One region of the Caballeronia sp. SL2Y3 genome, then DNA from elsewhere that is predicted to be linked to it. Evidence: predicted binding sites of a transcription regulator. Region 1 holds the regulator's gene; the other holds the start of a gene.

The links. Region 1 encodes FNR, which switches genes on or off when oxygen is low (the NO sensors DNR and NnrR bind a similar motif). Its sites were predicted from a motif close to TTGATNNNNATCAA; they were not measured.
Region 2: a site for FNR is predicted at 7,776-7,789, ahead of LDZ26_RS17505 (universal stress protein). Genes of this name have one in related genera too.

Annotation. Positions count from the first base shown of each region.
Region 1 is NZ_CP084263.1:664,927-675,364, reverse strand. It holds gene LDZ26_RS25435 (Hsp20/alpha crystallin family protein) at 1-242, opposite strand, end outside; gene LDZ26_RS25430 (nitroreductase family protein) at 513-1,547, shown strand; gene LDZ26_RS25425 (PAS domain-containing sensor histidine kinase) at 1,639-2,754, shown strand; gene LDZ26_RS25420 (hypothetical protein) at 2,967-3,206, opposite strand; gene LDZ26_RS25415 (universal stress protein) at 3,393-3,884, shown strand; gene LDZ26_RS25410 (PAS domain-containing sensor histidine kinase) at 4,008-5,375, shown strand; gene LDZ26_RS25405 (response regulator transcription factor) at 5,372-6,070, shown strand; gene fnr (fumarate/nitrate reduction transcriptional regulator Fnr) at 6,260-7,084, shown strand; gene LDZ26_RS25395 (zinc-dependent alcohol dehydrogenase family protein) at 7,095-8,084, opposite strand; gene LDZ26_RS25735 (DUF1488 domain-containing protein) at 8,084-8,569, opposite strand; gene LDZ26_RS25385 (cytochrome C) at 8,651-9,037, shown strand; gene LDZ26_RS25380 (DUF3564 family protein) at 9,059-9,490, shown strand; gene LDZ26_RS25375 (hypothetical protein) at 9,506-9,820, opposite strand; gene LDZ26_RS25370 (hypothetical protein) at 9,981-10,438, opposite strand, start outside.
Region 2 is NZ_CP084261.1:898,076-908,513, forward strand. It holds gene epsC (serine O-acetyltransferase EpsC) at 1-62, opposite strand, end outside; gene LDZ26_RS17460 (hypothetical protein) at 228-461, opposite strand; gene LDZ26_RS17465 (DUF3005 domain-containing protein) at 746-1,348, shown strand; gene LDZ26_RS17470 (hypothetical protein) at 1,407-1,559, opposite strand; gene LDZ26_RS17475 (hypothetical protein) at 1,720-2,187, shown strand; gene LDZ26_RS17480 (short chain dehydrogenase) at 2,276-2,875, shown strand; gene LDZ26_RS17485 (GNAT family N-acetyltransferase) at 2,924-3,355, shown strand; gene LDZ26_RS17490 (SMP-30/gluconolactonase/LRE family protein) at 3,352-4,290, opposite strand; gene LDZ26_RS17495 (aldehyde dehydrogenase (NADP(+))) at 4,353-5,930, opposite strand; gene LDZ26_RS17500 (MFS transporter) at 6,013-7,530, opposite strand; gene LDZ26_RS17505 (universal stress protein) at 7,804-8,295, shown strand; gene LDZ26_RS17510 (helix-turn-helix domain-containing protein) at 8,400-9,122, shown strand; gene LDZ26_RS17515 (SUMF1/EgtB/PvdO family nonheme iron enzyme) at 9,293-10,438, shown strand, end outside.

The sequences.
Region 1 (10,438 bases):
CGCTCGCTCTTTGCATGGATCGAAACGGTGTTCCGGTCGATCTTCACATCGATATCCTTCTTGTCGACGCCGGGCAGTTCGGCCTTCACCTGATAGGCCGCATCGGTTTCGCTGACGTCGAGCTTCACGTGGCTCAACGGCGTGTCGTCGAGCGAAAGACCGCGTAGCGGCCGAAACAGGCCCTGAAACATCTCCGATACGGGTTCCATCGAAAAGGGATCGAAACGCGTCACGTTGCTCACGGTTATCTCCTTGAGAACGAGGAAAGAAAGGTAGCCGGCCCGAGCAGTTTCCGATACGGCACACCGTTAGGACCCCGCATCGTCGATGCAGGAGCTTGACCCCAGTCTACGTCGCGCCTGTCCGGCGCCATTGACCTGCATCAATCGACAGCGCGGTTCGCTTGGCCGCGTTCATGCGACCGGACCGGACGTCGTTGATCCATGTCAACCGCCATATTGGGCCGTCTGCAACGATGACGCATCGAAGCGCATCAGCCTGAGGACGAAGCCATGCATCCGACCATTGCGACCGACGCCTGGGATATCGATGAGGCGTCCCTCTCACCGCTCGCCGGCGACGCCGCGAAACTGCATTTCGCGCTTCGCTACGCGGTGCTCGCGCCATCGAATCACAACGCGCAGCCGTGGCGTTTTGTCGTGGACGGCGCGAATGTGCTGCTGTATGCCGACCGCACGCGCTCGCTGCCTGTGGTCGATCCGTTCGACCGCGAGCTCATCATTGCCTGCGGAGCGGCGCTCTTCAATTTGCGCGTCGCCATCCAGCGTGTCGGGCTGCGCTACGCGATCACGCTGTTCCCGGACCACTTCGACCCGGACGTGCTCGCGGACGTCCGTGTATCCCGCGAAGGGGCGCACGACGGCGCGCTGGCCGCCCTCTTCGACACCATGACGCGGCGCGTGACGACCCGCGAGGCGTTCGACGCAAGCCCGATTCCGGCGGACACGCAAGACGCGCTCGTGCAGGCCGCGCTCGACGAGGGCGTCGATGCGGCCGCCATCGCATCGGCGCCGGCACGCGAGCGCATCGCCGAACTGGTCGGGCAAGCCGACCATCTGCAATTTCGCGATCCTCGCTTCCGGCGCGAACTCGCGAGCTGGATTCATTCGAGCCGGCGCGGCGACGGCATGCCCCGCTATTCGGCTGGCGTCAGCGCGCTGCTGGACTTCGCGACGCCGATCGCCGCGTCGGCGATCCGAACGTTCGATCTCGGCAGCGGCGCGGCGGCCGTGCATCGTCAGCTCGCCGCGCATTCGCCGATGTTCCTTTGCATCGGCACGGGGCAGGACGACCCATCCGCGTGGCTCGCCTCGGGGCAGGCGCTGGAGCGCGTGCTGCTCACCGCGGTGTCGTTCGGGCTGACGGCGTCGTATCTGAATCAGCCGATCGAAATTGAGTCTCTGCGCGACGCCGTGCGCAAGGAGGCCGGCATGAGCGCGCTGCCGCAACTGCTGCTGCGCATCGGTCGCGGTCCGCGCTCTGCGCATACGCCGCGGCGCGCGCTGTCCGATCTCGTCTCGTCTTGAAAGGGACCTGCGCACGAGGACGTGACGAACAAATTGCCTCGGTCTAAACTGGGAACCGGTAAATCAAGCAGCGTGCCACCGGAGAACCCAGATGCGCAGCTCTTGCGATTCGTCCACGTCAGCGGACCGCGCGCCGGCGCGCGACGAAACGGTCACTTCTGCTCTCACGTCGGACGCGCACTTTCGCCTGCTGGTGGAGTCCGTCGAAGACTACGCAATCTTCCTGCTCGACGCGCAGGGCAACGTGGCGACCTGGAACAACGGCGCGCGGCGCATCAAGGGCTATGAGGCGCACGAAATCATAGGCCGTCACTTCTCCGCCTTCTACCTGCCCGAGGATATCGCCGCGCGCAAGCCCCAAAAGGAACTCGACACCGCAGCGCGAGCCGGACGCGTCGAAGACGAAGGCTGGCGCGTTCGCCGCGACGGATCGCGCTTCTGGGCCAACGTCGTCGTCACCGCGCTGCGCGACGCGAAAGGCGAGGTGATCGGCTTCGCCAAAGTCACGCGCGACATGACGGACCGCTTGCGGCTCGCCGAGCTTCAGCATGCGCGCGATTTGTCCGCGCATGTTCAGGCTGCGCTCGAAGACGAGCGGACATCCATTGCGCGCGAACTGCACGACGATCTCGGCCAACAGCTCGCGTCGCTCAAAATGCAGATCGCGGCGCTCGATGCCGAGCGCGTCGGCGCGGGATTCGCCCGCCATTCGCTACGCGACACGCAGGGCATTCAGGCTCAGATCGACACCGTCATTGCTTCCGTGCGGCGAATCGCGGCCGGTCTGCGCCCGCCGGTGCTCGACGACCTCGGCCTCTTCGCGGCCATCGAATGGCTCGTCAGCGACTTCCGCCGCCGCTATGGTCTTGCCGTCACGCTCGACATCTCGGGCGACGAAGTCGGCTTCGGACCGGACGCGTCCACGTCCGTCTTTCGTCTGGTGCAGGAAGCGTTGACCAACGTGGTTCGGCATGCCGACGCGAGCAAGGTGCGCATTGCCATACGGTGCGCGAAAGACCGCTACACGTTGACGATAGAGGACGACGGCCGCGGGGCGAATCTCGCTGGGCCACGCGCTGCCAACGCCTTCGGTTTGCTCGGCATGGGCGAGCGCGTGCGGCAACTCGGCGGCGTCATCGCGTTTCAGAGCAGCCCGGGCGAGGGCTTTCGCATCAGCGTCGATCTTCCGCTGGACGGACTCGGCTGAAGCGGCGGTCGATGAATCGCACCCCGTGTCAACTCAGGCCGGACCTTCTCACGAGCCCGCTTTTCACGCACTGGGCGAGCAACGCATCCAACGACGTATGAGGCAGGGCCACGCCGATTGCGGCAATCGCGAGGCTTGTTGCGATTAGCACAACGCTCGCGCGGACTTACGATAATACTCGTTTAGGCATCCATATCATGTGAATGCCGCACCTACACGGCGATCGTCTTCGACGTCTTGAGCCCGATCCACATCAAGCCTTCTCGCAGTCCGGCCAGCAACGCATCGCTCTCGCTGACGAAAGTCGACGCGTGTTTGAAGCGATGAGCGAAACGCCCGCCTTCCACGTTCGGATGTTCGAGGCCGATCGAGCACAGGAAGCCTCGCGGCGTCTCCTCCGTCTGGCAGGTGACGACCCACTGCGCGGCTTCCACTCTGGCTTTGAGCGTCATGTTCATTCTCCCCTTGGACGCTTTTCACTCTATGCGCCGCTTTTTGGGCGCGTTTGCGCCAGGTCAAGGGAATGGCGCCCCGAACGCGGCGTTGCGCCGGCTTGATCTGCATCAAGGGCCGGTGAGCCGCGACCGGTAGAGTCGGGCGCAAGGAACGAATCGTCATTTCGACGCCACGAGGCCGTTATGTACACCCGCATTCTTGCACCCATCGACGGCAGTCCCACGTCCGCGCACGCGTTCGACGAAGCCTTGAAGATCGCGCGGGACAATCAAGCCGAACTGCGGCCGCTCTTCGTCGTGGACTTGCAGCCGGTCGCCTATGACGCGGCCGCCATGTTTTATCCCGACATGCGCGAGGCCATGATGGAAGAAGGCCGGCGCCTGACCTCGGAGGCCGCGAAGCGCATGGACCGCGAAGGCGTAAAGGGGACGCCGTTCATCGGCGAAGTGCAGTTGACGGGCGACGACATCGCCCAGCGCATCTGTCACTGCGCGGAAGACTTCGGCGCCGATCTCGTGGTGATGGGCACCCACGGCCGTCGCGGCTGGCGGCGCCTCGTGCTCGGCAGCGTGGCGGAACGCTTCGTTCGGCTCTCGCGCTGGCCCGTCATGCTCGTGCCGGGGCGCGACGCCGAGGAACTCGCGAGACGCGAGGCGGCCGCCGCCAGCGATTGAGACGGCGAAAGCCTGCGCGTGCGTCGGCAAGGGATCGGCGATAATGCATTCACAACGCGCTTAATGAAACCGCCCGGTCAAGCTGAAATAGCGCGACCGCGCGGACTCTCGCATCAGGCCGATATGACCAACAACGATGGCCCGGATTCCGTCACGGCATCGGCCGCTTCGGCAGGCCGGGTCGTCGCGCCGCGCGCCGGGCTCGCGACCGCCGTGCTCGCCGGCGCGATACTCTTTGCGGCGTGGTGGGCGCTCGTTCGAAGCACGGTGAACGCTTCCGCGCTCACGCCGCGCGTCGCGGTATTGCTCATCGCGAGCGGACTGGCGAGCGCCGTGCTGCTCGCCTGCCTCGTCTACGTCGTCTTCCTCATGCGACGCCGCACGCACGGCGTCGCGCCCGCGTTGGCCACACTGCCCCAGGCGCGGCTCGACGGCATCATTCGCGCGACGACCGAAGCCATCATCACCGTCGATTCGCAGCAGCGCATCGTGCTCTTCAATCCAATGGCCGAGCGCGTGTTCCGTTGCCCGGCGAGCGAGGCCATCGGCGCGTCGCTGTCGCGCTTCATCCCCGAGCGATACCGCACGGCCCACGAGGAACAGGTCCGGCGTTTCGGTCAGACGGGCGTGTCCGACCGTCAGATGGGCGCGCAGCGCGTGCTGTACGGCCTCCGTGCGGACGGCGAAGAGTTTCCCGTCGAGGCGTCCATCTCCCAGATCGACGATATCGACGGCAAGCTCTTCACGGTCATTCTGCGCGACGTGACCCAGCGCGTTGAGGCCGAGGCGGAACTGCAACGTTCGCGCGAGGAACTGCGCGCGCTGTCGGCCAATCTTCAGCACGAGCGCGAAAAGGAAAGGACGCGCATTGCGCGCGAATTGCACGACGATGTCGGACAAACACTGAGCGCGCTGAAGATGGACGTCGCCGCGCTCGAAGCGCGGCTCAACGCCAGCGCCGCGCCGCGCGACGACGTGGCCGGCCAGCTCGCGCGCATGCGCCGGGCGATCGACGGCAACATCGCTTCGTTGCGGCGCATCGCCGCTCATCAGCGGCCTGTCATGCTCGACGATCTGGGACTCGCCGCCGCCATCGACTGGCTCGTCGACGACTTCACGCAACGGCAGGGCATCGACGTGGAATGCGAGTTCGGCACGGGCGAGATCGCCTTCAATACGAACGCAGCGACCGCCGTTTTCCGTATCATTGAGGAGGCGCTCGACAACGTCGCGCTGCATGCGCGCGCAAGCCGCGTGAAGCTCTCGCTCGGCGCGGACGACGCCCATTGCGTGCTGCGTGTCGAGGACGACGGCGTCGGCGCGCCCGCGTTGCCCGGCGCGAACGGCAAGTCGTTCGGCCTGCTCGGCGTGCGCGAGCGCGCGAACGCGCTGGGCGGCACGGTACTGATCGAATCGAACCCGGACGACGGCTTCGCGCTGACTGTCCGGCTGCCGCTTGCTGCCGTGAGCGAACAGGAATCACAACCATGACGATCAAGGTGCTGATTGCGGACGACCATGCGATGGTGCGGGAAGGCCTGCGCCATATCCTCGACAACGCGCACGGATTCGAAGTCGCGGGCGAGGCGAGCGATGGCGCGAGCACGCTCCAGCTCGCGCGCTCCGCCGACGCCAACGTGCTCGTGCTCGACCTGTCGATGCCCGGCCGTCACGGGCTGGACCTGTTGAAGCAGATCAAGGAAGAACGGCCCGCGCTGCGCATTCTCGTCCTCACGATGCACGCCGAACAGCAATACGCGGCGCGTGCGTTCAAGGCCGGGGCGTCGGGCTATCTGACCAAGGAAAGCGCGAGCGCGGAACTGGTTGCGGCGCTCGCGAAGGTCGCGGCGGGCGGCGCGTATGTCAGCCTCGCCATGGCCGAGCGCATGGCGCAGAGCCTCGCCGAACCGGCCGACGCCCTTCCGCATCAGCGCCTGTCCGACCGCGAGTTCGACGTGTTCCGGCGGCTGTGCGCGGGCGAATCCATTAACGAGATCGGCGACGCGCTGTACGTGAGCGCGAAGACGGTCAGCACGTATAAAGCGCGCATCCTCGAAAAGATGCACCTGCCGCACGAGGCCGCGCTCGTGCGTTATGCCGTGCGGCACAAGCTCCTGGACGACGATACCGACGACAGCGACGGCAGCGGCGGCAGCGACGTGAGCGACGCCGGCCGCGACGTTTGAGCGCAGGCTTGTCAGGATTTCCCTACACCGCTTCGGAAACGCCTACCGAACTTTCCACGCGCGCCGATATATTTTTGAGATGGCGCGGCGAATAATTCGACGCATCAACCAACCGTTGCGCATCGAGGCTGTCGGGCCTTGCGATCGAAGCTGGCACGCGTGCGCGAATCGAGTTCGACAGGAGGCATCATGTTTCCGGTAAGCGATGGCAGAACGGCTGCGTCACCCGCATCGGCACCGGCCTCGCGCCGCGTGTATCAGATCGCCCATTCCGCCCATTCCCCTCGTTCCGGCAATAGCGCCGATCGCGCCGACTGCGACATCAAGCACAAGTCCGTACGCTGTTCGACCTGCTCGATGCAGCGCGTCTGCATGCCGGGCGGGCTCACGCCGGACGAATCCGCGCGTCTCGATGCCATCATCTGCTCGACGCGCACCGTGCGGCGCGGCGAAACGCTGTACCGTTGCGGCGACGCGTTCCAGAGCCTCTATGCGGTGCGCAGCGGCTGCTTCAAGACCGTGGTGCTGCACCGCGAAGGACAAGAGCAGCTCACGGGCTTCTATCTCGCTGGCGACGCGCTCGGGCTCGATGGCGTCAGCTCGGACCACCACAACTGCGATGCGATCGCGCTCGAAGACAGCGTCGTGTGCATCATTCCGTTCGATCTGCTGGAGGTGCTTTGCCGCGAAGTAAAAGCCATCCAGCATCATGTGCACCGGCTGATGAGCAGCGAGATCGTGCGCGAATCCAGCCTGATGATGCTGCTCGGCACCATGACGGCCGAACAGCGCGTCGCCGCTTTTCTGCTCAACATCTCGACGCGCATGAAGGCGCGCGGTTATTCGCCGGCGCAGTTCGTGTTGCGCATGACGCGCGAAGAGATCGGCAGTTATCTCGGGCTCAAGCTGGAAACCGTGAGCCGCATGTTCTCCAAGCTCCAGAAAGCCGGCGTGGTCGATGCGCGCGGCAAGGACGTACGCATTCTCGATCAGGCGGAACTGGAAAGCGTGTGAACGAATGCGCTCAGGCCGCGATGCGCAGCACCGCCGCGCCGACCATGCGTCCTTCGCGAAGATCGGAAAGCGCGCGGTTAGCGTCGGCGAGCGGATAGACCGTCGTTTGCAGATGGAGCGGGATGGACGCCGCGCGCTGCATGAATTCCTGACCGTCGGCGCGCGTCAGATTCGCCACCGACACGATGCGCCGCTCGCCCCACAACAGCGCATACGGGAACGCCGGAATATCGCTCATATGGATGCCGCCGCACACGACGACGCCGCCCTTCGCCAGCGCCGCGAGCGCGGCTGGCACGAGCGCGCCGGACGGCGCGAAGACAAGCGCGGCGTCGAGTTCATCGGGCGGCCGCTCGTCGCTGCTTCCGGCCCACGCCGCGCCCAGTTGCAGCGCAAGCGCTTGAGCGGCGCTGTCTTGCGCGCGCGTGAACGCATAGACGGTGCGGCCCTCGTGCCGGGCGATCTGCGCGACGATATGCGCCGCCGCGCCGAAGCCGTAGATGCCGATGCGCCTCGCATCGCCCGCCATCTTGAGCGTCCGGTAGCCGATGAGTCCCGCGCACAGGAGCGGCGCGGCATCGACGTCGCCGTAACGCGACGGCAGATGCAGGCAGAACCGGCTATCCGCGACCATTCGTTCGGCGTAGCCGCCATCCAGCGTATAGCCGGTGAAGCCGGGGTTATCGCACAGATTCTCGCGGTGCGTCGCGCAATAGGCGCAGTGGCCGCAGGTTTGGCCGAGCCACGGCACGCCCACGCGGTCGCCCACGACGAAGCCGTCCACGCCCGCGCCGATCGCGGCAACGCGGCCGACGACTTCATGCCCCGGAATGACCGGCCGTTTCGGATGCGCCAATTCGCCATCCACGACATGCAAGTCCGTCCGGCACACGCCGCACGCGACGACATCGACGAGCAGATGCCCCGGACCGGCGACAGGATCGTCGATATCGGCGGCGCGCAGTTGCGGGGCGGTGCCGTCGTAGAGCATTGCACGCATCATTTGGCTCCGTGCGTATCGGTTGTATCGCTTCCGCGATAGACGCTTCCTGTGTGGGCGGCGGGTGCATCGTCCGGCAATCTCCAGGCTCGATGCCGCTGTACCCGCACCGGGCCGCCGTCGTCGAAACGAAAATAGCCGCTGCGCAGCATGACCGGCATTCGTCCCACGCTGGTCAGCAACTGCTCGGCGGCGCCTTCTATCGCGACGCGGCCGAGTTCGAACGCGTGCCGCAAGTCTTCTTCCCGCGACGAAGCCGCGCCGAAATGATCTTCCAGCGCCTCGGCCGAGATCGTACAGGGGATACGCTCGCCGTCGACATAGGCATGGAAGGTGAGAGCGGGTTCATCGCCTGCATAGATGGGCGCGCTTTGCGAAAACGTGATGTTCATGGTGATGTGCCTCGCACGGGATGAGTCAAGCGGCGCCGGCTCGCCGCCCTTCGATCGCGACATACCTATGATTGTTCGCTTGCCCGAGGCCATGCCGCTTGATGCAGATCAAGCAGCTCGTGCCGTGTGGCCGCATCATCGTCATGTGTCTTTACCCGGAACCCTTGCGCCGCCATGCTCACTTACTGCGCCGAACCTCGCGCCGACCCGCGCGCCGACCGAGCCGTCCGCGCCCGTCATGCGCTCCTCATCGGCGTCGTCGCGGGCGTGCTCTTGAGCGCCGCGCCCGCGCTGGCGCAGACGGAAGTCAACGCGCTCGTCGATCAGCACCACTGCATGTTCTGTCATACCAACGATTCGCCTTTCCTCGCGCCCTCGTTTCAGCAGATCGCCGAGCGCTATCGCGACGATCCGAAAGCGCAGGCGATGCTCGAACACAAGTTGCGCGTGGGCGGGCGCGCGCACTGGGGCGACATGGCGATGCCTTCGCCGCCCGAGCGCGGCGGGTCCATTTCGGCGGAAGACGCGCATACGCTCGTGCAATGGGTGTTGCGCCACTAGACGTCCTCCATGGAGAGCGACATGCGTATCACGATCAAACTCGATGGTTTCGATCACGCCGCGCAATCGGCGTTTGCAGTGCTGTGGATCGACCGCGAACGCGGCCGCTGGTCGCGCGAAGCGCACGAGCGCGTCGAGTTGCCGGCATGGGGAACGTGGGAATCCGCGCCCGAAGGCACGCTGCTGCGCGATTCGGGCACCTTCGTGCCGCTCGTCTTGCTGCACGGACTGGTGCTCGCTGCCCTGCCCAAAGCGACCGGCGTACCGGAGCCGATGCAGCGAGGCCGCGCCGACTGTCTCGCATCGCGCGGCAGCAGAGCAACGTCCGCGAAGCTATGCGGACATTGGCATATCCAGTGCATAGACCGCGAGACGACGGTCCCCGAGCACGAGCTCTTTTCCGACGAAGAGGACTGTGCGCCATCGGCCGGATTGGGCTTCAGCGCAACATAGAGACGCCACCCGTCCTCACCGCGCCGGCGACGACATGAACCGTTGCTTCAGCAGGCCGACGGCATTGTCGAACGCGTGATGAATCGCGATGCTCAAGTCCGCGTCGGTAGTGCTTGCGACGGGCAGGAGGTCGAACTCGCGCGTGATGAGATCGAGGCGCGCATCGAAAATGCGCTGTCCCGATGGATCGCGGTAAGCCTCGACCGTCAGATGGCAATTGGCGATGTCCTTCGCCAGCCGCTCCAGCCGCACGAGTTCCACGCCCGCCTCGCGTTCCGCGTCGTTGGACCCCGCGAATCCGAGATACGCAATCTGCAATCCGAGGCCCATGGCTGTGCTCTCCCCTCTCTCTGCAAGTCTGCTCTGCAAGTCTGCTCTGCAAGTGCCGGCGCGCCGGTGAACACCCTTTCCGATGGCTCAGATCGTGGCGATCAGACCATCGTCCTGTATTCGCGCCGGACGCGGTTGACTCACATCAAGCAGCGCGCTGTCATGCTGCGTCGTCCGGCAAGCGCGAACCCGGTTCGACGACATAATCTCTGAAGTTCATCTCGATGCTGCGAATCTGGCTCGCGCAGCTCGAATAGAGCCAGCCTGGGCCGCCGTCCATGCCGTACATGCCGCGGCACATGCCCCTCAGGCTGATGCGCGCCCGGTCGCCGTCGAAGCCATTGCCGGCCGCCGGCGTGCGCGTGGCCCAAAGATAAACGACGCCTGCTTCGAGCGGACGCCCTGTCTGAATGCTCGCCGCGTCCGCGCGACGAATGCGCGTGGCCGAATGACGCGCCACATACTGCCGCGTGCGCTCCCAGCGCGCCGTACATTCTTCGCGACCCGTGCATTCGACCGACGCCAGCTCTCTTGCTTCTGCAAGTCGCGGCTCAGTCTCCCTGAAACGATTCCAGCGCGCGTCGGACGAACAAGCGGCCACACTCAGCAGCAACGCCG
Region 2 (10,438 bases), on a different replicon from region 1:
GTGACGGCACCGGATGATTCGGGCGAAGTGCCGGGCGGCACGGATCTGCTGGGCGAAGCCATGTTCTGCGTATCAATCTCTGAGCGATGGTGACAACCGCCGTGGCCGGCGCGGCGGACGAACGCCAAGAGTACCCGGTTTCGACCGACCGTGCCGCAACGCGCGCGGCCCACGTCCAGCATAGGTTGCGCGCAATCGTTTGCGAATCATGGGCGCGGCTCCCGGCGCTAGACCGTGACGTGACTCGCGTCGATCCAGCGCACGGCCCAGTCGCGCGCGTGCGCGATGGCCTCGTCCTCGCTGCGAAAGCGCAGGTCCGCGGGAAAGAAGCGGTTCGCGACCAGTTCGCCGTCGCTCGATCGCGAGATCACCACGTAAGGTTGGTACGTGCCTTCTGCCGTCCGTGCGGGCGCGCAGTTCAGCAGATAGCCTCTATGCGAAAAGGCGGCATCGTGTTGCATGAGTCACCCGTCTTAAAGTGCCCTGCTCTTTCGAATGGCATTGCTGTCACGCCGGCAGGTGTCCTGAACGCGCCCTCCTGAATTGTTGGCGTTCCGCGCCTATTGCGCTTTGCCGGCGACAAGCTACAAATAATACTGGTAGTGAAAGCCCTTAGTCTCGAAAATCGCCCGCGAAATTTTGGGTGGCCGGGACCATGTCCATCGGATGAGGGCGGCGGTTCCGTCGCTAAAAAACCGGAACGACTTTTGCCGAAGCCCTTCTTTGTTTGCAGGAGGAACGCCAGATGAACAACGCCGAATCCAACGAGCCGCAAGACAGGCAAGCCGGCCGCGCGGCCGACAGTCCCATCAAGACGCCGTCGACGGAGACGGCGCACATCCGCATGAGCGATGCGCAAGCGGCAGAGTCCGGCCGCGACGCGCGCCCGCAACCCGCGCAAGCCGAGCCGGCAGCGGCAGCACCGGCGGCGGTGACGGATGCCGGGCAGCGCCGGCCGCGTGGCGTCGATGTGCTCAACGACGACACGCTCGACGACACCGTCGATACCGACGCGAAGAACATTCACGCGAAGCGCGAAGCGGAAATGCTCGCCCGCGAACCCGATGCCGTGATCTTCTCGAATGCCACGCTATCGAACCATGTGCCGGAGGCGAGCGGCGTCCTCGCCGGTTTCGATAGCCGTCCGGGGCACAAGGGATTCGCGCTCGCGGTGGCGAACGGGTATCGCGTCATCGATCGGGGAATGGTCGCGCCCGCGGTGCCGGACGTCGAGGAACATCTGCGCTTCGTCGCGCGCGATGCGCACGGCCATACGCTGCAAGGACGCACGCACTATGCGCTGAACCACTTTCGGCCGTCGCGGCTGATCGTGATCGAACGGTCGTGAACGGCCTCAAAAGTAATCGGGCGGCCGCGCGTTGAGGACGCGGCCGCCCGCTCTTCGCTTACTTCTTTTCGTCCTTCTCGTCGTCCGTCTCGATGCGGGTCACGCCGCCCGTTGCGGGCGGATCGCTGGCCGGGAAGGTGTCTTCCACGGCCTTGTCGACCGTGCCTTCATCGCGCTCGGAAGTCGGGTTCTGCTCTTTCGTGTTGCTCATCGTCGGCTCCTTTTGTCGTGACGTCGATAGCATCACAGCAAAGATCATTCCGAAGCCGGCGAGAGGCAGGCACAACGATTGCGGCATGCCTTCTGCTCTTTCACGGGCGAACCAAAGACAAGAATCCGGGACCGCATACATTCGAATAAAGGGGAAGGTGATGACCACGAGTCAGACCTACGACGGCCTGAACGCCACGGACGAGACCGGCGACGGCGAGGCGCTGCGCGAAGCGCGTCCCGCCGCTCCCGAACGCAGCGCGGCGCAGCAACGGTTCAAGTCGGCGCTCGCGTGCCTCGGGGCCGCGTACGCGCTGTCGTGGGCGGAACTCGGGCTCGCGCTCGCCATGGGCTTTCCGGGCGATGCGGCAAGCCATCCGGTCGCGGCATCCATCGTGTCGCGTGTGCTCGTCGGCCTGCTGTATCTGTGCGTCGCCTCCCGCCTGCAATGGGCGCGCTGGCTGACCGTCGCGCTCGGCTTCGTCACGGTGGCGCTGGTCGCGCCGACGCTCGCGCTGCAATGGCACGTCTTCCCCGCAGCGGCCGTGGTGTCGGGGCTGACGCTCGCGTGCCGTTTCGCGGCGTCGCTGTTCCTGCTCTCGCCGATGCCTGCGCGTCGGGCCGCGTGACGCCGCTTCCTGCAGCGGCTTTTCAGCGCGCCTTTGCGCGGGCACAATGCGTTGCCGTTCTTTCACTGCAACGCTTGCGAGGCTGCTCATGAAAATCGCTGTCATCGGCGCGACCGGCACGGTCGGCCGGGCCGTCTGCGCCGAATTCCAACCGCGTCACGAAGTCATCGAGATCGGCGCGACGCGTGGCGCCCATCGCGTCGATCTGCTCGATCTGGACAGCATCAAGCGCCTTTTCGATGCCATCGGCCGAGTCGATGCGATCGTCGCCACGGCCGGTCATGTCCACTTCGGCGAGCTCGTCAAGATGACACCCGCGCAGTTTCGCATGGGCCTCGACGACAAGCTCATGGGCCAGGTCAACCTCGTGCTCACGGCGCGCGACTATCTGAACGATGGCGGCTCCTTCACGCTCACGAGCGGCATCGTCGGCGCGGAGCCGATCCGGCTAGGCGCGAGCGCGGCAGCCGTCAACGGCGCAATCGAAGGCTTCGTGCGCGGCGCGGCGATCGAACTGCCGCGCGGCCTGCGCATCAACGCCGTGAGCCCGACCATGCTGGAAGAAGCGCGCGAGAGCTTCGGGCCGTATTTTCGCGGCTTCGAGGCGGCGAGCGGCGCGCGCGTGGCGCTCGCCTATAGCCGCAGCGTGGAAGGCGCGGAAACCGGCCGCGTGTATGCCGTGCATTGAGCGCGTGGTTCGCTTAAGCTCGGCGCTTGCCTGGAAAGGAGCAGCCCGATGGAATGGACTCGTGGCGAATGGCGCGTGACGACGGACATCGCTTCGTTCGACTTCGACGTGATTCACCGCTATCTGAGCGAAGTGGCGTACTGGTCGCCGGGCGTCGGGCGCGAAACGGTCGAGCGCGCGGCGCGTCATTCGCTCGCGTTCGGCCTTTTCGAAGGCGCGCGGCAGATCGGCTATGCACGCATGATTACGGATACCGCGACCTTCGCCTATCTGGCGGACGTTTTCGTGCTGCCCGAGCGTCAGGGCGCGGGCCTCGGCAAGTGGATGATCGAATGCGTGATGGCGCATCCCGACTTGCAGGGCTTGCGCCGCATGATGCTCGTCACGTCCGACGCGCACGGGCTCTATGCGCGCTTCGGCTTTCGCGCGAGCGCCCATCCTGAGCGGATCATGGAGAAGACCGCCGCGCGTCCCGCCTAGCCGCCCTTCACGCCTTGCGTGTTGACGTAAAGCGAATAGAGCCCGTGGCTCGCCGCCATGAAGAGCCGGTTGCGATGCCGGCCGCCGAAGCACACGTTCGCGCATCGCTCCGGCAGGTCGATGTGGCCGATCGCCTCGCCTTGCGGCGTGAAGATGCGCACGCCGTCGAGCTCGGCATCGCCCATGCCCCAGCCGCACCACAGATTGCCGTGTATATCGACGCGAAAGCCATCCGGCGTGCCGGGACCCGCGTCGATCAATTCGCGCCGCTTGCCGAGCGCGCGGCCGCCGTCGAGCACGTCGAACGCGATGATCTTGCGCGGCGTCGAGCGCGACTCGACCACGTACAGCACCGATTCGTCGGGCGAAAACGCGAGTCCGTTCGGGCCGATGAAGTCGTCGATCATCACGGTGATCTCGCCGCTCTGGCCGTCGACGCGATACACGCACGGCTTGAGTTCCGAGGGCTGCTTTTCGCCTTCGTAGAAGCCGTCGATGCCGAAGGTCGGATCGCTGAACCAGATCGAGCCGTCCGACTTCACGACGACATCGTTCGGCGAATTGAACGGCTTGCCGTCATAGCGGTCCGCGAGCACGGTGATGGAGCCGTCGTACTCGGTGCGCGTCACGCGCCGCGTGAGATGCTCGCAGGTCACGAGCCGCCCTTCGCGGTCGCGCGTGTTGCCGTTCGCATTGTTCGACGGCTTGCGAAAAACGCCGACCTGCCCGCTTTCCTCGTCCCAGCGCAGGATGCGGTTGTTCGGTATGTCGCTCCACAAGAGATACCGCCCGTCGCCGAACCACACCGGCCCTTCCGACCAGCGCGCCCCTTGATAAAGACACTCGACCGACGCCGATGCAATGCGCAGCGCGTTGAAACGCGGATCGAGCACGCGTACGGCGGGGTCGGGATAGCGGCGGTCGGAAAGGGTCATCGGTTCGGATTCTCGTTGAACGTTGAACGTTGGACGGAGCACAGCAAGAGGACACGGCGTTGTCAGTTCGGCCCGAGTTCGCCATCGCGCAGGCGCCAGAGATTGAGCGGGTTGTCGTCGGCGAGCGCCTCGGGCAAGAGCGCCGCCGGCAAGTCCTGATAGCAGACCGGCCGCAGAAAACGCTCGATCGCCATTGCGCCGACCGATGTCGAGCGGCCATCGGATGTCGCCGGATACGGGCCGCCGTGAACCATCGCGTACGACACCTCGACGCCCGTCGGAAAACCGTTCGCCAGAATCCGCCCGGCCTTGCGTTCGAGCACCGGCAACAGGCGCCGCGCGAAGTCGATATCGTCGTTATCCATCAGCAGCGTCGCGGTCAGCTGGCCTTCGAGCTGACGCGCCACCGCGATCATCTGGTCTTCGTCCTCGCACGCGACGATCACGGACGTCGGCCCGAAAATCTCGTCGGCGAGATGCGGCGTCGCGAGAAACTGCTCCGCGCTCACGCGATACAGCGCCGGCAGCGCGCCGCTCGCCGCCTCCGTCTCCTTTCCCGTCGCGATGCGCTGCGCGCCCGAGTCATCGCGATGCCGGATGCCGTCCTCGTACGCCGCCGCGATGCCTGCGGTGAGCATGGTCTGCGCGTCCTTCTTTTCGAGCGCGGCTGTCGCGTGATCCACGAAAGCGTCGAGCTTGGCGTCCGCGAGCGCGAAGACGAGCCCCGGGTTCGTGCAGAACTGTCCGACGCCGAGCGTCACCGAGTCGATGTAGCCCGCCGCGAGCGACTCGCCCCGCGTGGCGAGCGCGCCCGGCAGCGCGAACATCGGGTTGACGCTGCTCATTTCCGCGAAGACCGGGATCGGCTCCGGGCGCTTCGCTGCGATCTCCATCAGCGCCAGCCCGCCGCGCCGCGAGCCCGTGAAGCCGACCGCCTTGATCGCCGGATGCGCGACAAGCGCCTCGCCGATGGCGTTGCCCGCGCCGACGACGAGCGAGAACACGCCTTCGTGCAGGCCCGTCTCGGCGACGGCCTTCTGCACCGCGCGCCCGACCATCTCGGAGGTGCCGAGATGCGCCGGATGCGACTTCACGACGACCGGACAGCCCGCCGCCAGCGCCGCCGCCGTGTCGCCGCCCGCCACCGAGAACGCCAGCGGAAAATTGCTCGCGCCGAACACGGCGACCGGTCCGACCGGAATCTTCTGCAAGCGCAGGTCCGGACGCGGCGCGGGCTTGCGCTCCGGCTGCGCGGAATCGAGCGTCGCGGTGAGCCAGCGCCCTTCGCGCACGAGCGACGCAAAGAGCCGCAACTGCGCGACGGTGCGTGCCCGTTCGCCTTCGAGCCGCGCCTTAGCCAGCGCGGATTCGGCCTGGGCGCGCTCGATGAGCGCATCGCCCATGCCGAGGATGTTGTCCGCAATCGCTTCCAGCAGTTGCGCGCGCGTCTCCAGCGGTGCCTGGCGATACGGATCGAACGCGGCGTCGGCCAGTTCGCACGCGCGCGCGACTTCCGCCGCCCCGCCGCCGCCGAACACGGGTTCGAGATCGACGTTGCGCGCCGGGTCGAAGGCGCGCAGCGTGGCGTCCGTGCCCCGCACGGCCGTCGCGCCGATCAGCATTTCTCCGGTGATCATCATGGTGATTTCTCCGTGCTGGTGCTGCCGCCCGTCACGGGCGCCAACGAGTGTGAACGTGCCGCGCACGCATTACGCGTGCCGCTCAGCCCTTGCCCGCCCGCCGGAACGTGATATGCCCGATGCGCCGCACGAGCAGCGCGGCGACGAGCGCGGCCACGCCCGTCAGCATGACGCCGATGTGCACCGACTGCACGAGCGCATCGCGGGCGGCGTCGAAGAGCGCGGGCGCGTCCAGCGCCGCCGCCGTCAGCTCGCGCTGCATGGTATCGCGCAACGCTTCGTCGACCAGAATGCGCGGGTCCGCGAAACGCGGCTGCCATTGCGCCGCTGCGCCCGCGCCGAGCACGCTGATCGTGCGCGTCACGACGCTCGCGTAATGATGCGCGACGATCGTCCCCACGATGCTCGTGCCGAGCATGCCGCCGACCATGCGCGTCGATTGCAGCAGCGCCGTCGTGATGCCGAAGCGCTCACGGCCAGCGATCTCCTGGCCGAACACGTTCATGTTGTTCAGCACGAAGCCGAGGCCGATGCCGACCGCGGCCATCGGCAACTCGATCCAGACATGCGGCGTCGTGGCGCGCGCGAACGCCAGCGCGACCGACGCCACCAGCAAGAGCGAAAAGCCGATGGTCAGAATCTTCGTCGGCTTGCGCAGATGAATCACGATACGCGTATTCACGAAGCTCCCGATGGCGATGCACGCGGCAATCGGCGTCGCGAGCAGCCCGGCCTCCTGCGGCGACAGCCCGAAGCCGCCCTGCAACAAGAGCGGCGCAAAGAAGATCAGCGAGAACATCACGAAGCCCGCGAGAAACGACAGCGTGAACAGCGTGACCAGATGCGGATCGCGGAAGATGTCGAGCGGCAGAATCGGATGCGTCGCGCGCCGTTCGCAGACCAGGAGCGCCGCCGCGCCCGCGACGACCAAGCAGCCGAGCGCGATGTTGCCGCCCGAGAGGCCGCTTTTCGGCACGGACTCGATCAGCGACTGAAACCCGCCGAGCACGAGCGCGACGAGCGCCGCGCCGAGCCAGTCGATCTTCACGCCGCCTTCGCGCGGCCGGTGCAGATTCGGCAGATGCGCCCAGATGAAGTACAGCGCCGCCGCGCCGACCGGCAGATTGACGAGGAAGGTCGAACGCCAGCCCCAGTGCTGGCTCATCCAGCCGCCGAGCGACGGCCCCGCCGCCGTGCCGATGCCGTAGGCCGCCGCGAGCACCACTTGCCAGCGCACGCGCGTGCGCGGATCGGGGAAAAGATCGGGAATCGCGGCGAACGCGGTGCCGACCATCATGCCGCCGCCGACGCCTTGCAGCCCGCGAGCCAGCGCGAGAAACAGCATGTTCGGCGCGAGCCCGCACAGCACGGACGCCACGGTGAACGTGATCACCGCCGCGATGACGAAGCGCTTGCGCCCGAAGTAGTCGCCGAGCCGCCCGAACACAGGCACGGTGACGACGGAAGCGAGCAGGTAGGCACTCGCGATCCACGCGTAATACTCGAAGCCGTGCAGTTCCGCGACGATGGACGGCAGCGCCGTGCTGACCACGGTCTGGTCCAGCGCGACCAGCATGTTGACGAGGCCGATGCCGAGCATCGCGTAAAGAGCCGTGCGGAACGCAAGTGCGTGAGAAGGGGCGTCAGGCGTGCGGGCGTCGGTCGTGCGGGCGTCGGTCATGCGGTCGGGTGTTAAGCGGGCGCTTAGTCGGTGGAAAGACGAATTGTACGGCGTTGCGTGCGGCGGATCGACTCATCTCAGAAATGCGCGAGCCTGCGCGCGCTATCCTGCCCGTGCGTTTGCGGGTCCGAACGACCGAGACGCAGCGAAACGCCATCGCGCTTTCGACATCGATCAACGGAGCACACGCCAATGTTCAAACGCATCATCGTCGCCATCGACGGCAGCCGCACGTCGCAACGCGCCTTCCAGACGGCGCTCGATCTGGCGGTCCAGCACGAGGCCGTCATGCAGCCGTTCTACGTCGTCGAAAGCGCGCCGCTCTACATGGACTTCCCCGGCTACGATCCGTCGCCATTGCAGGCGGGGCTCGCCGAGCAAGGCGCGACGCTCGCCCGCGAGGCCGCCGAGGCGATGAAAGCGAGCGGCATTGCGGGCAGTGTCGTGACCGCCGACGCCACCGCGAGCGACGACGTCGCCTCGCTCATTCTCTCGGCTGCCAGCACGTTCAATGCCGACCTGCTCGTGATGGGTACGCACGGCCGCAAGGGCATGCAACGGCTGATTCTCGGCAGCGTGGCCGAGCGTTGTCTGCGGCAGGCCACGCTGCCGGTGCTGCTGATTCCGTCGGCGGCAGGCGTTTCAAACGTTCAGGACGTTCGGGACACCGCGGCTAACCCATGATGTAAGCATCGGGCAAGGCGCGGGGGCGCGGCATTTTTTCGCGGTGCCGGCAACGTCTGCCATGGGACAATCGTTTTGTCATTTATCAAGAAACGAAGTCCGCCATGTCCGAATCGTCTTCCATGCGGCGCCGGGCCGCGCATTGTTCCAGCTGCGCCATGCGCCATCTGTGCATGCCCGAAGGGCTGTGCGCCAACGATGTCTCGCGGCTGGAGAACATCATCTCCGTCACGCGCAAGATACGGCGCGGCGAGGCGCTGTTTCGCACCGGCGACCCGTTCGATTCGCTCTACGCGGTGCGCTCCGGCTCGCTCAAGACGCTGGTCACGCATGACGGCAGCCGCGACGGCGGCCGGGAGCGCGTTACCGGACTGCTACTCGCGGGCGACGCCCTGGGTCTCGACGGCATCGGCGACGGGCGGCATACGTGCGACGCGGTGGCGCTGGAAGACAGCACGGTCTGCGTCGTGCCGTACGCGCTTTTCGAGCGCATGTGCCGCGAAACCGACGCGCTTCAGCGGCGCATGCACCGCATGATGAGCCAGGCGATCAACCGCGAATCGGACCATGTCGTGCGACTCGGCATGCTGCGCGCCGACGAACGCGTCGCGCGCCTTCTGCTCGATATGTCGGCGCGGCTCGCGCGGCGCGGCTATGCGGCGACGGAGTTCACCATGCGCATGACGCGCGACGACATCGGCAGCTATCTCGGCATGACGCTCGAAACCGTGAGCCGTACGCTGTCGCGCTTCGACAAGCTCGGGCTGATCGAGGCGCACGGCAAATCCATTCGCATCCGCGATTTCGAGCGCCTGCGCAGTATCTGACCGCAGTACCTGACATTTAGCCTGCCGCCCCGCCCGGTGGGGCTTCGTGCCGGATTCTTCGCCGCGCCCGAACAAACGCCGGCCATTATCGGCTTGGCACGCGCTTCGCTTCGCATTAGTCTTTTCGTTTTCCAGGGCACAGCCTTGGCCTGCCACGGAGACCGAGCGACATGAATCGCGAACCATCCCTGCGTCATCCGCTGCTCGACCGGCTCGCCGAAGCGCGCCGCGTCACCGATGAACTCTTCGACATCGTCAAGCGCGAGCATCTGTACGATCGGCCGATTGCCGAGCGCCACCGTATCGTATTCTATATCGGCCATCTCGAGGCGTTCGACCGCAATCTGTTCGACCAGCGCCTGTTCCATCTGCCGAACGCCCAGCCTGCTTACGACCAGCTATTCGCGTTCGGCATCGACCCGGTGGATGGCGGTCTGCCGACGGACCAACCCGGCGACTGGCCCTCGCTCGACGAAGTGCACGCATACCGTGCGCGAGTGCGCGCGGACATCGACGCGCGCTTCGATCCCATCACGCTCGTCGCGCACCCCGTTTCCGCCGACGAGTCGCCCGCGAAGCTGCTCGAAGTCGCGATCGAGCATCGGCTGATGCACGCGGAGACGCTTGCGTACATGTTGCATCAATTACCGGTCGACAGGAAAAAAGCACCGGCCGATGCCGCGTCCGAGCGCACAACGGATCGCGCGCTCTCGCATGAAACCGTGCACGTTCCGACCGGCAGCGTGACGCTCGGCCTCTCGCGCGAAAGCCAGCGCTTCGGCTGGGACAACGAATTCGGCGAAATGCGCTTGGACGTGCCTGCGTTCGACATCGACCGCTACATGGTGTCGAACGGCGACTATCTGCGCTTCATCGACGCGGGCGGTTACTGGAACCGCGCGCTGTGGACCGACGACGACTGGGCGTGGAAGGAAGCGCAGCGCATCGCGCATCCGGCGTTCTGGGTGCGCGGCGACGAAGGCGCCGACAACCAGCATCCAACGGACTCGGGCTGGAAGCTGCGCACGATGTTCGAGGAGATCGCGCTGCCGCTCGACTGGCCGGTCTACGTGAGCTATGCCGAAGCGAACGCCTATGCGCGCTGGGCCGGCAAGCGCCTGCCGACGGAAGCGGAGTGGCAGCGCGCGGCCATCGGCGCGCCGCACGTCGCGGAAGGCAACTTCGACTTCCGCCGCTGGGACCCGACGCCCGTGCAGGCGCATCCGGATAACCGCAGCGATTTCGGCGTGGAGGGGCAATACGGCAACGGCTGGGAGTGGACATCCACGACCTTCGGCCCGCTCACAGGCTTCGAG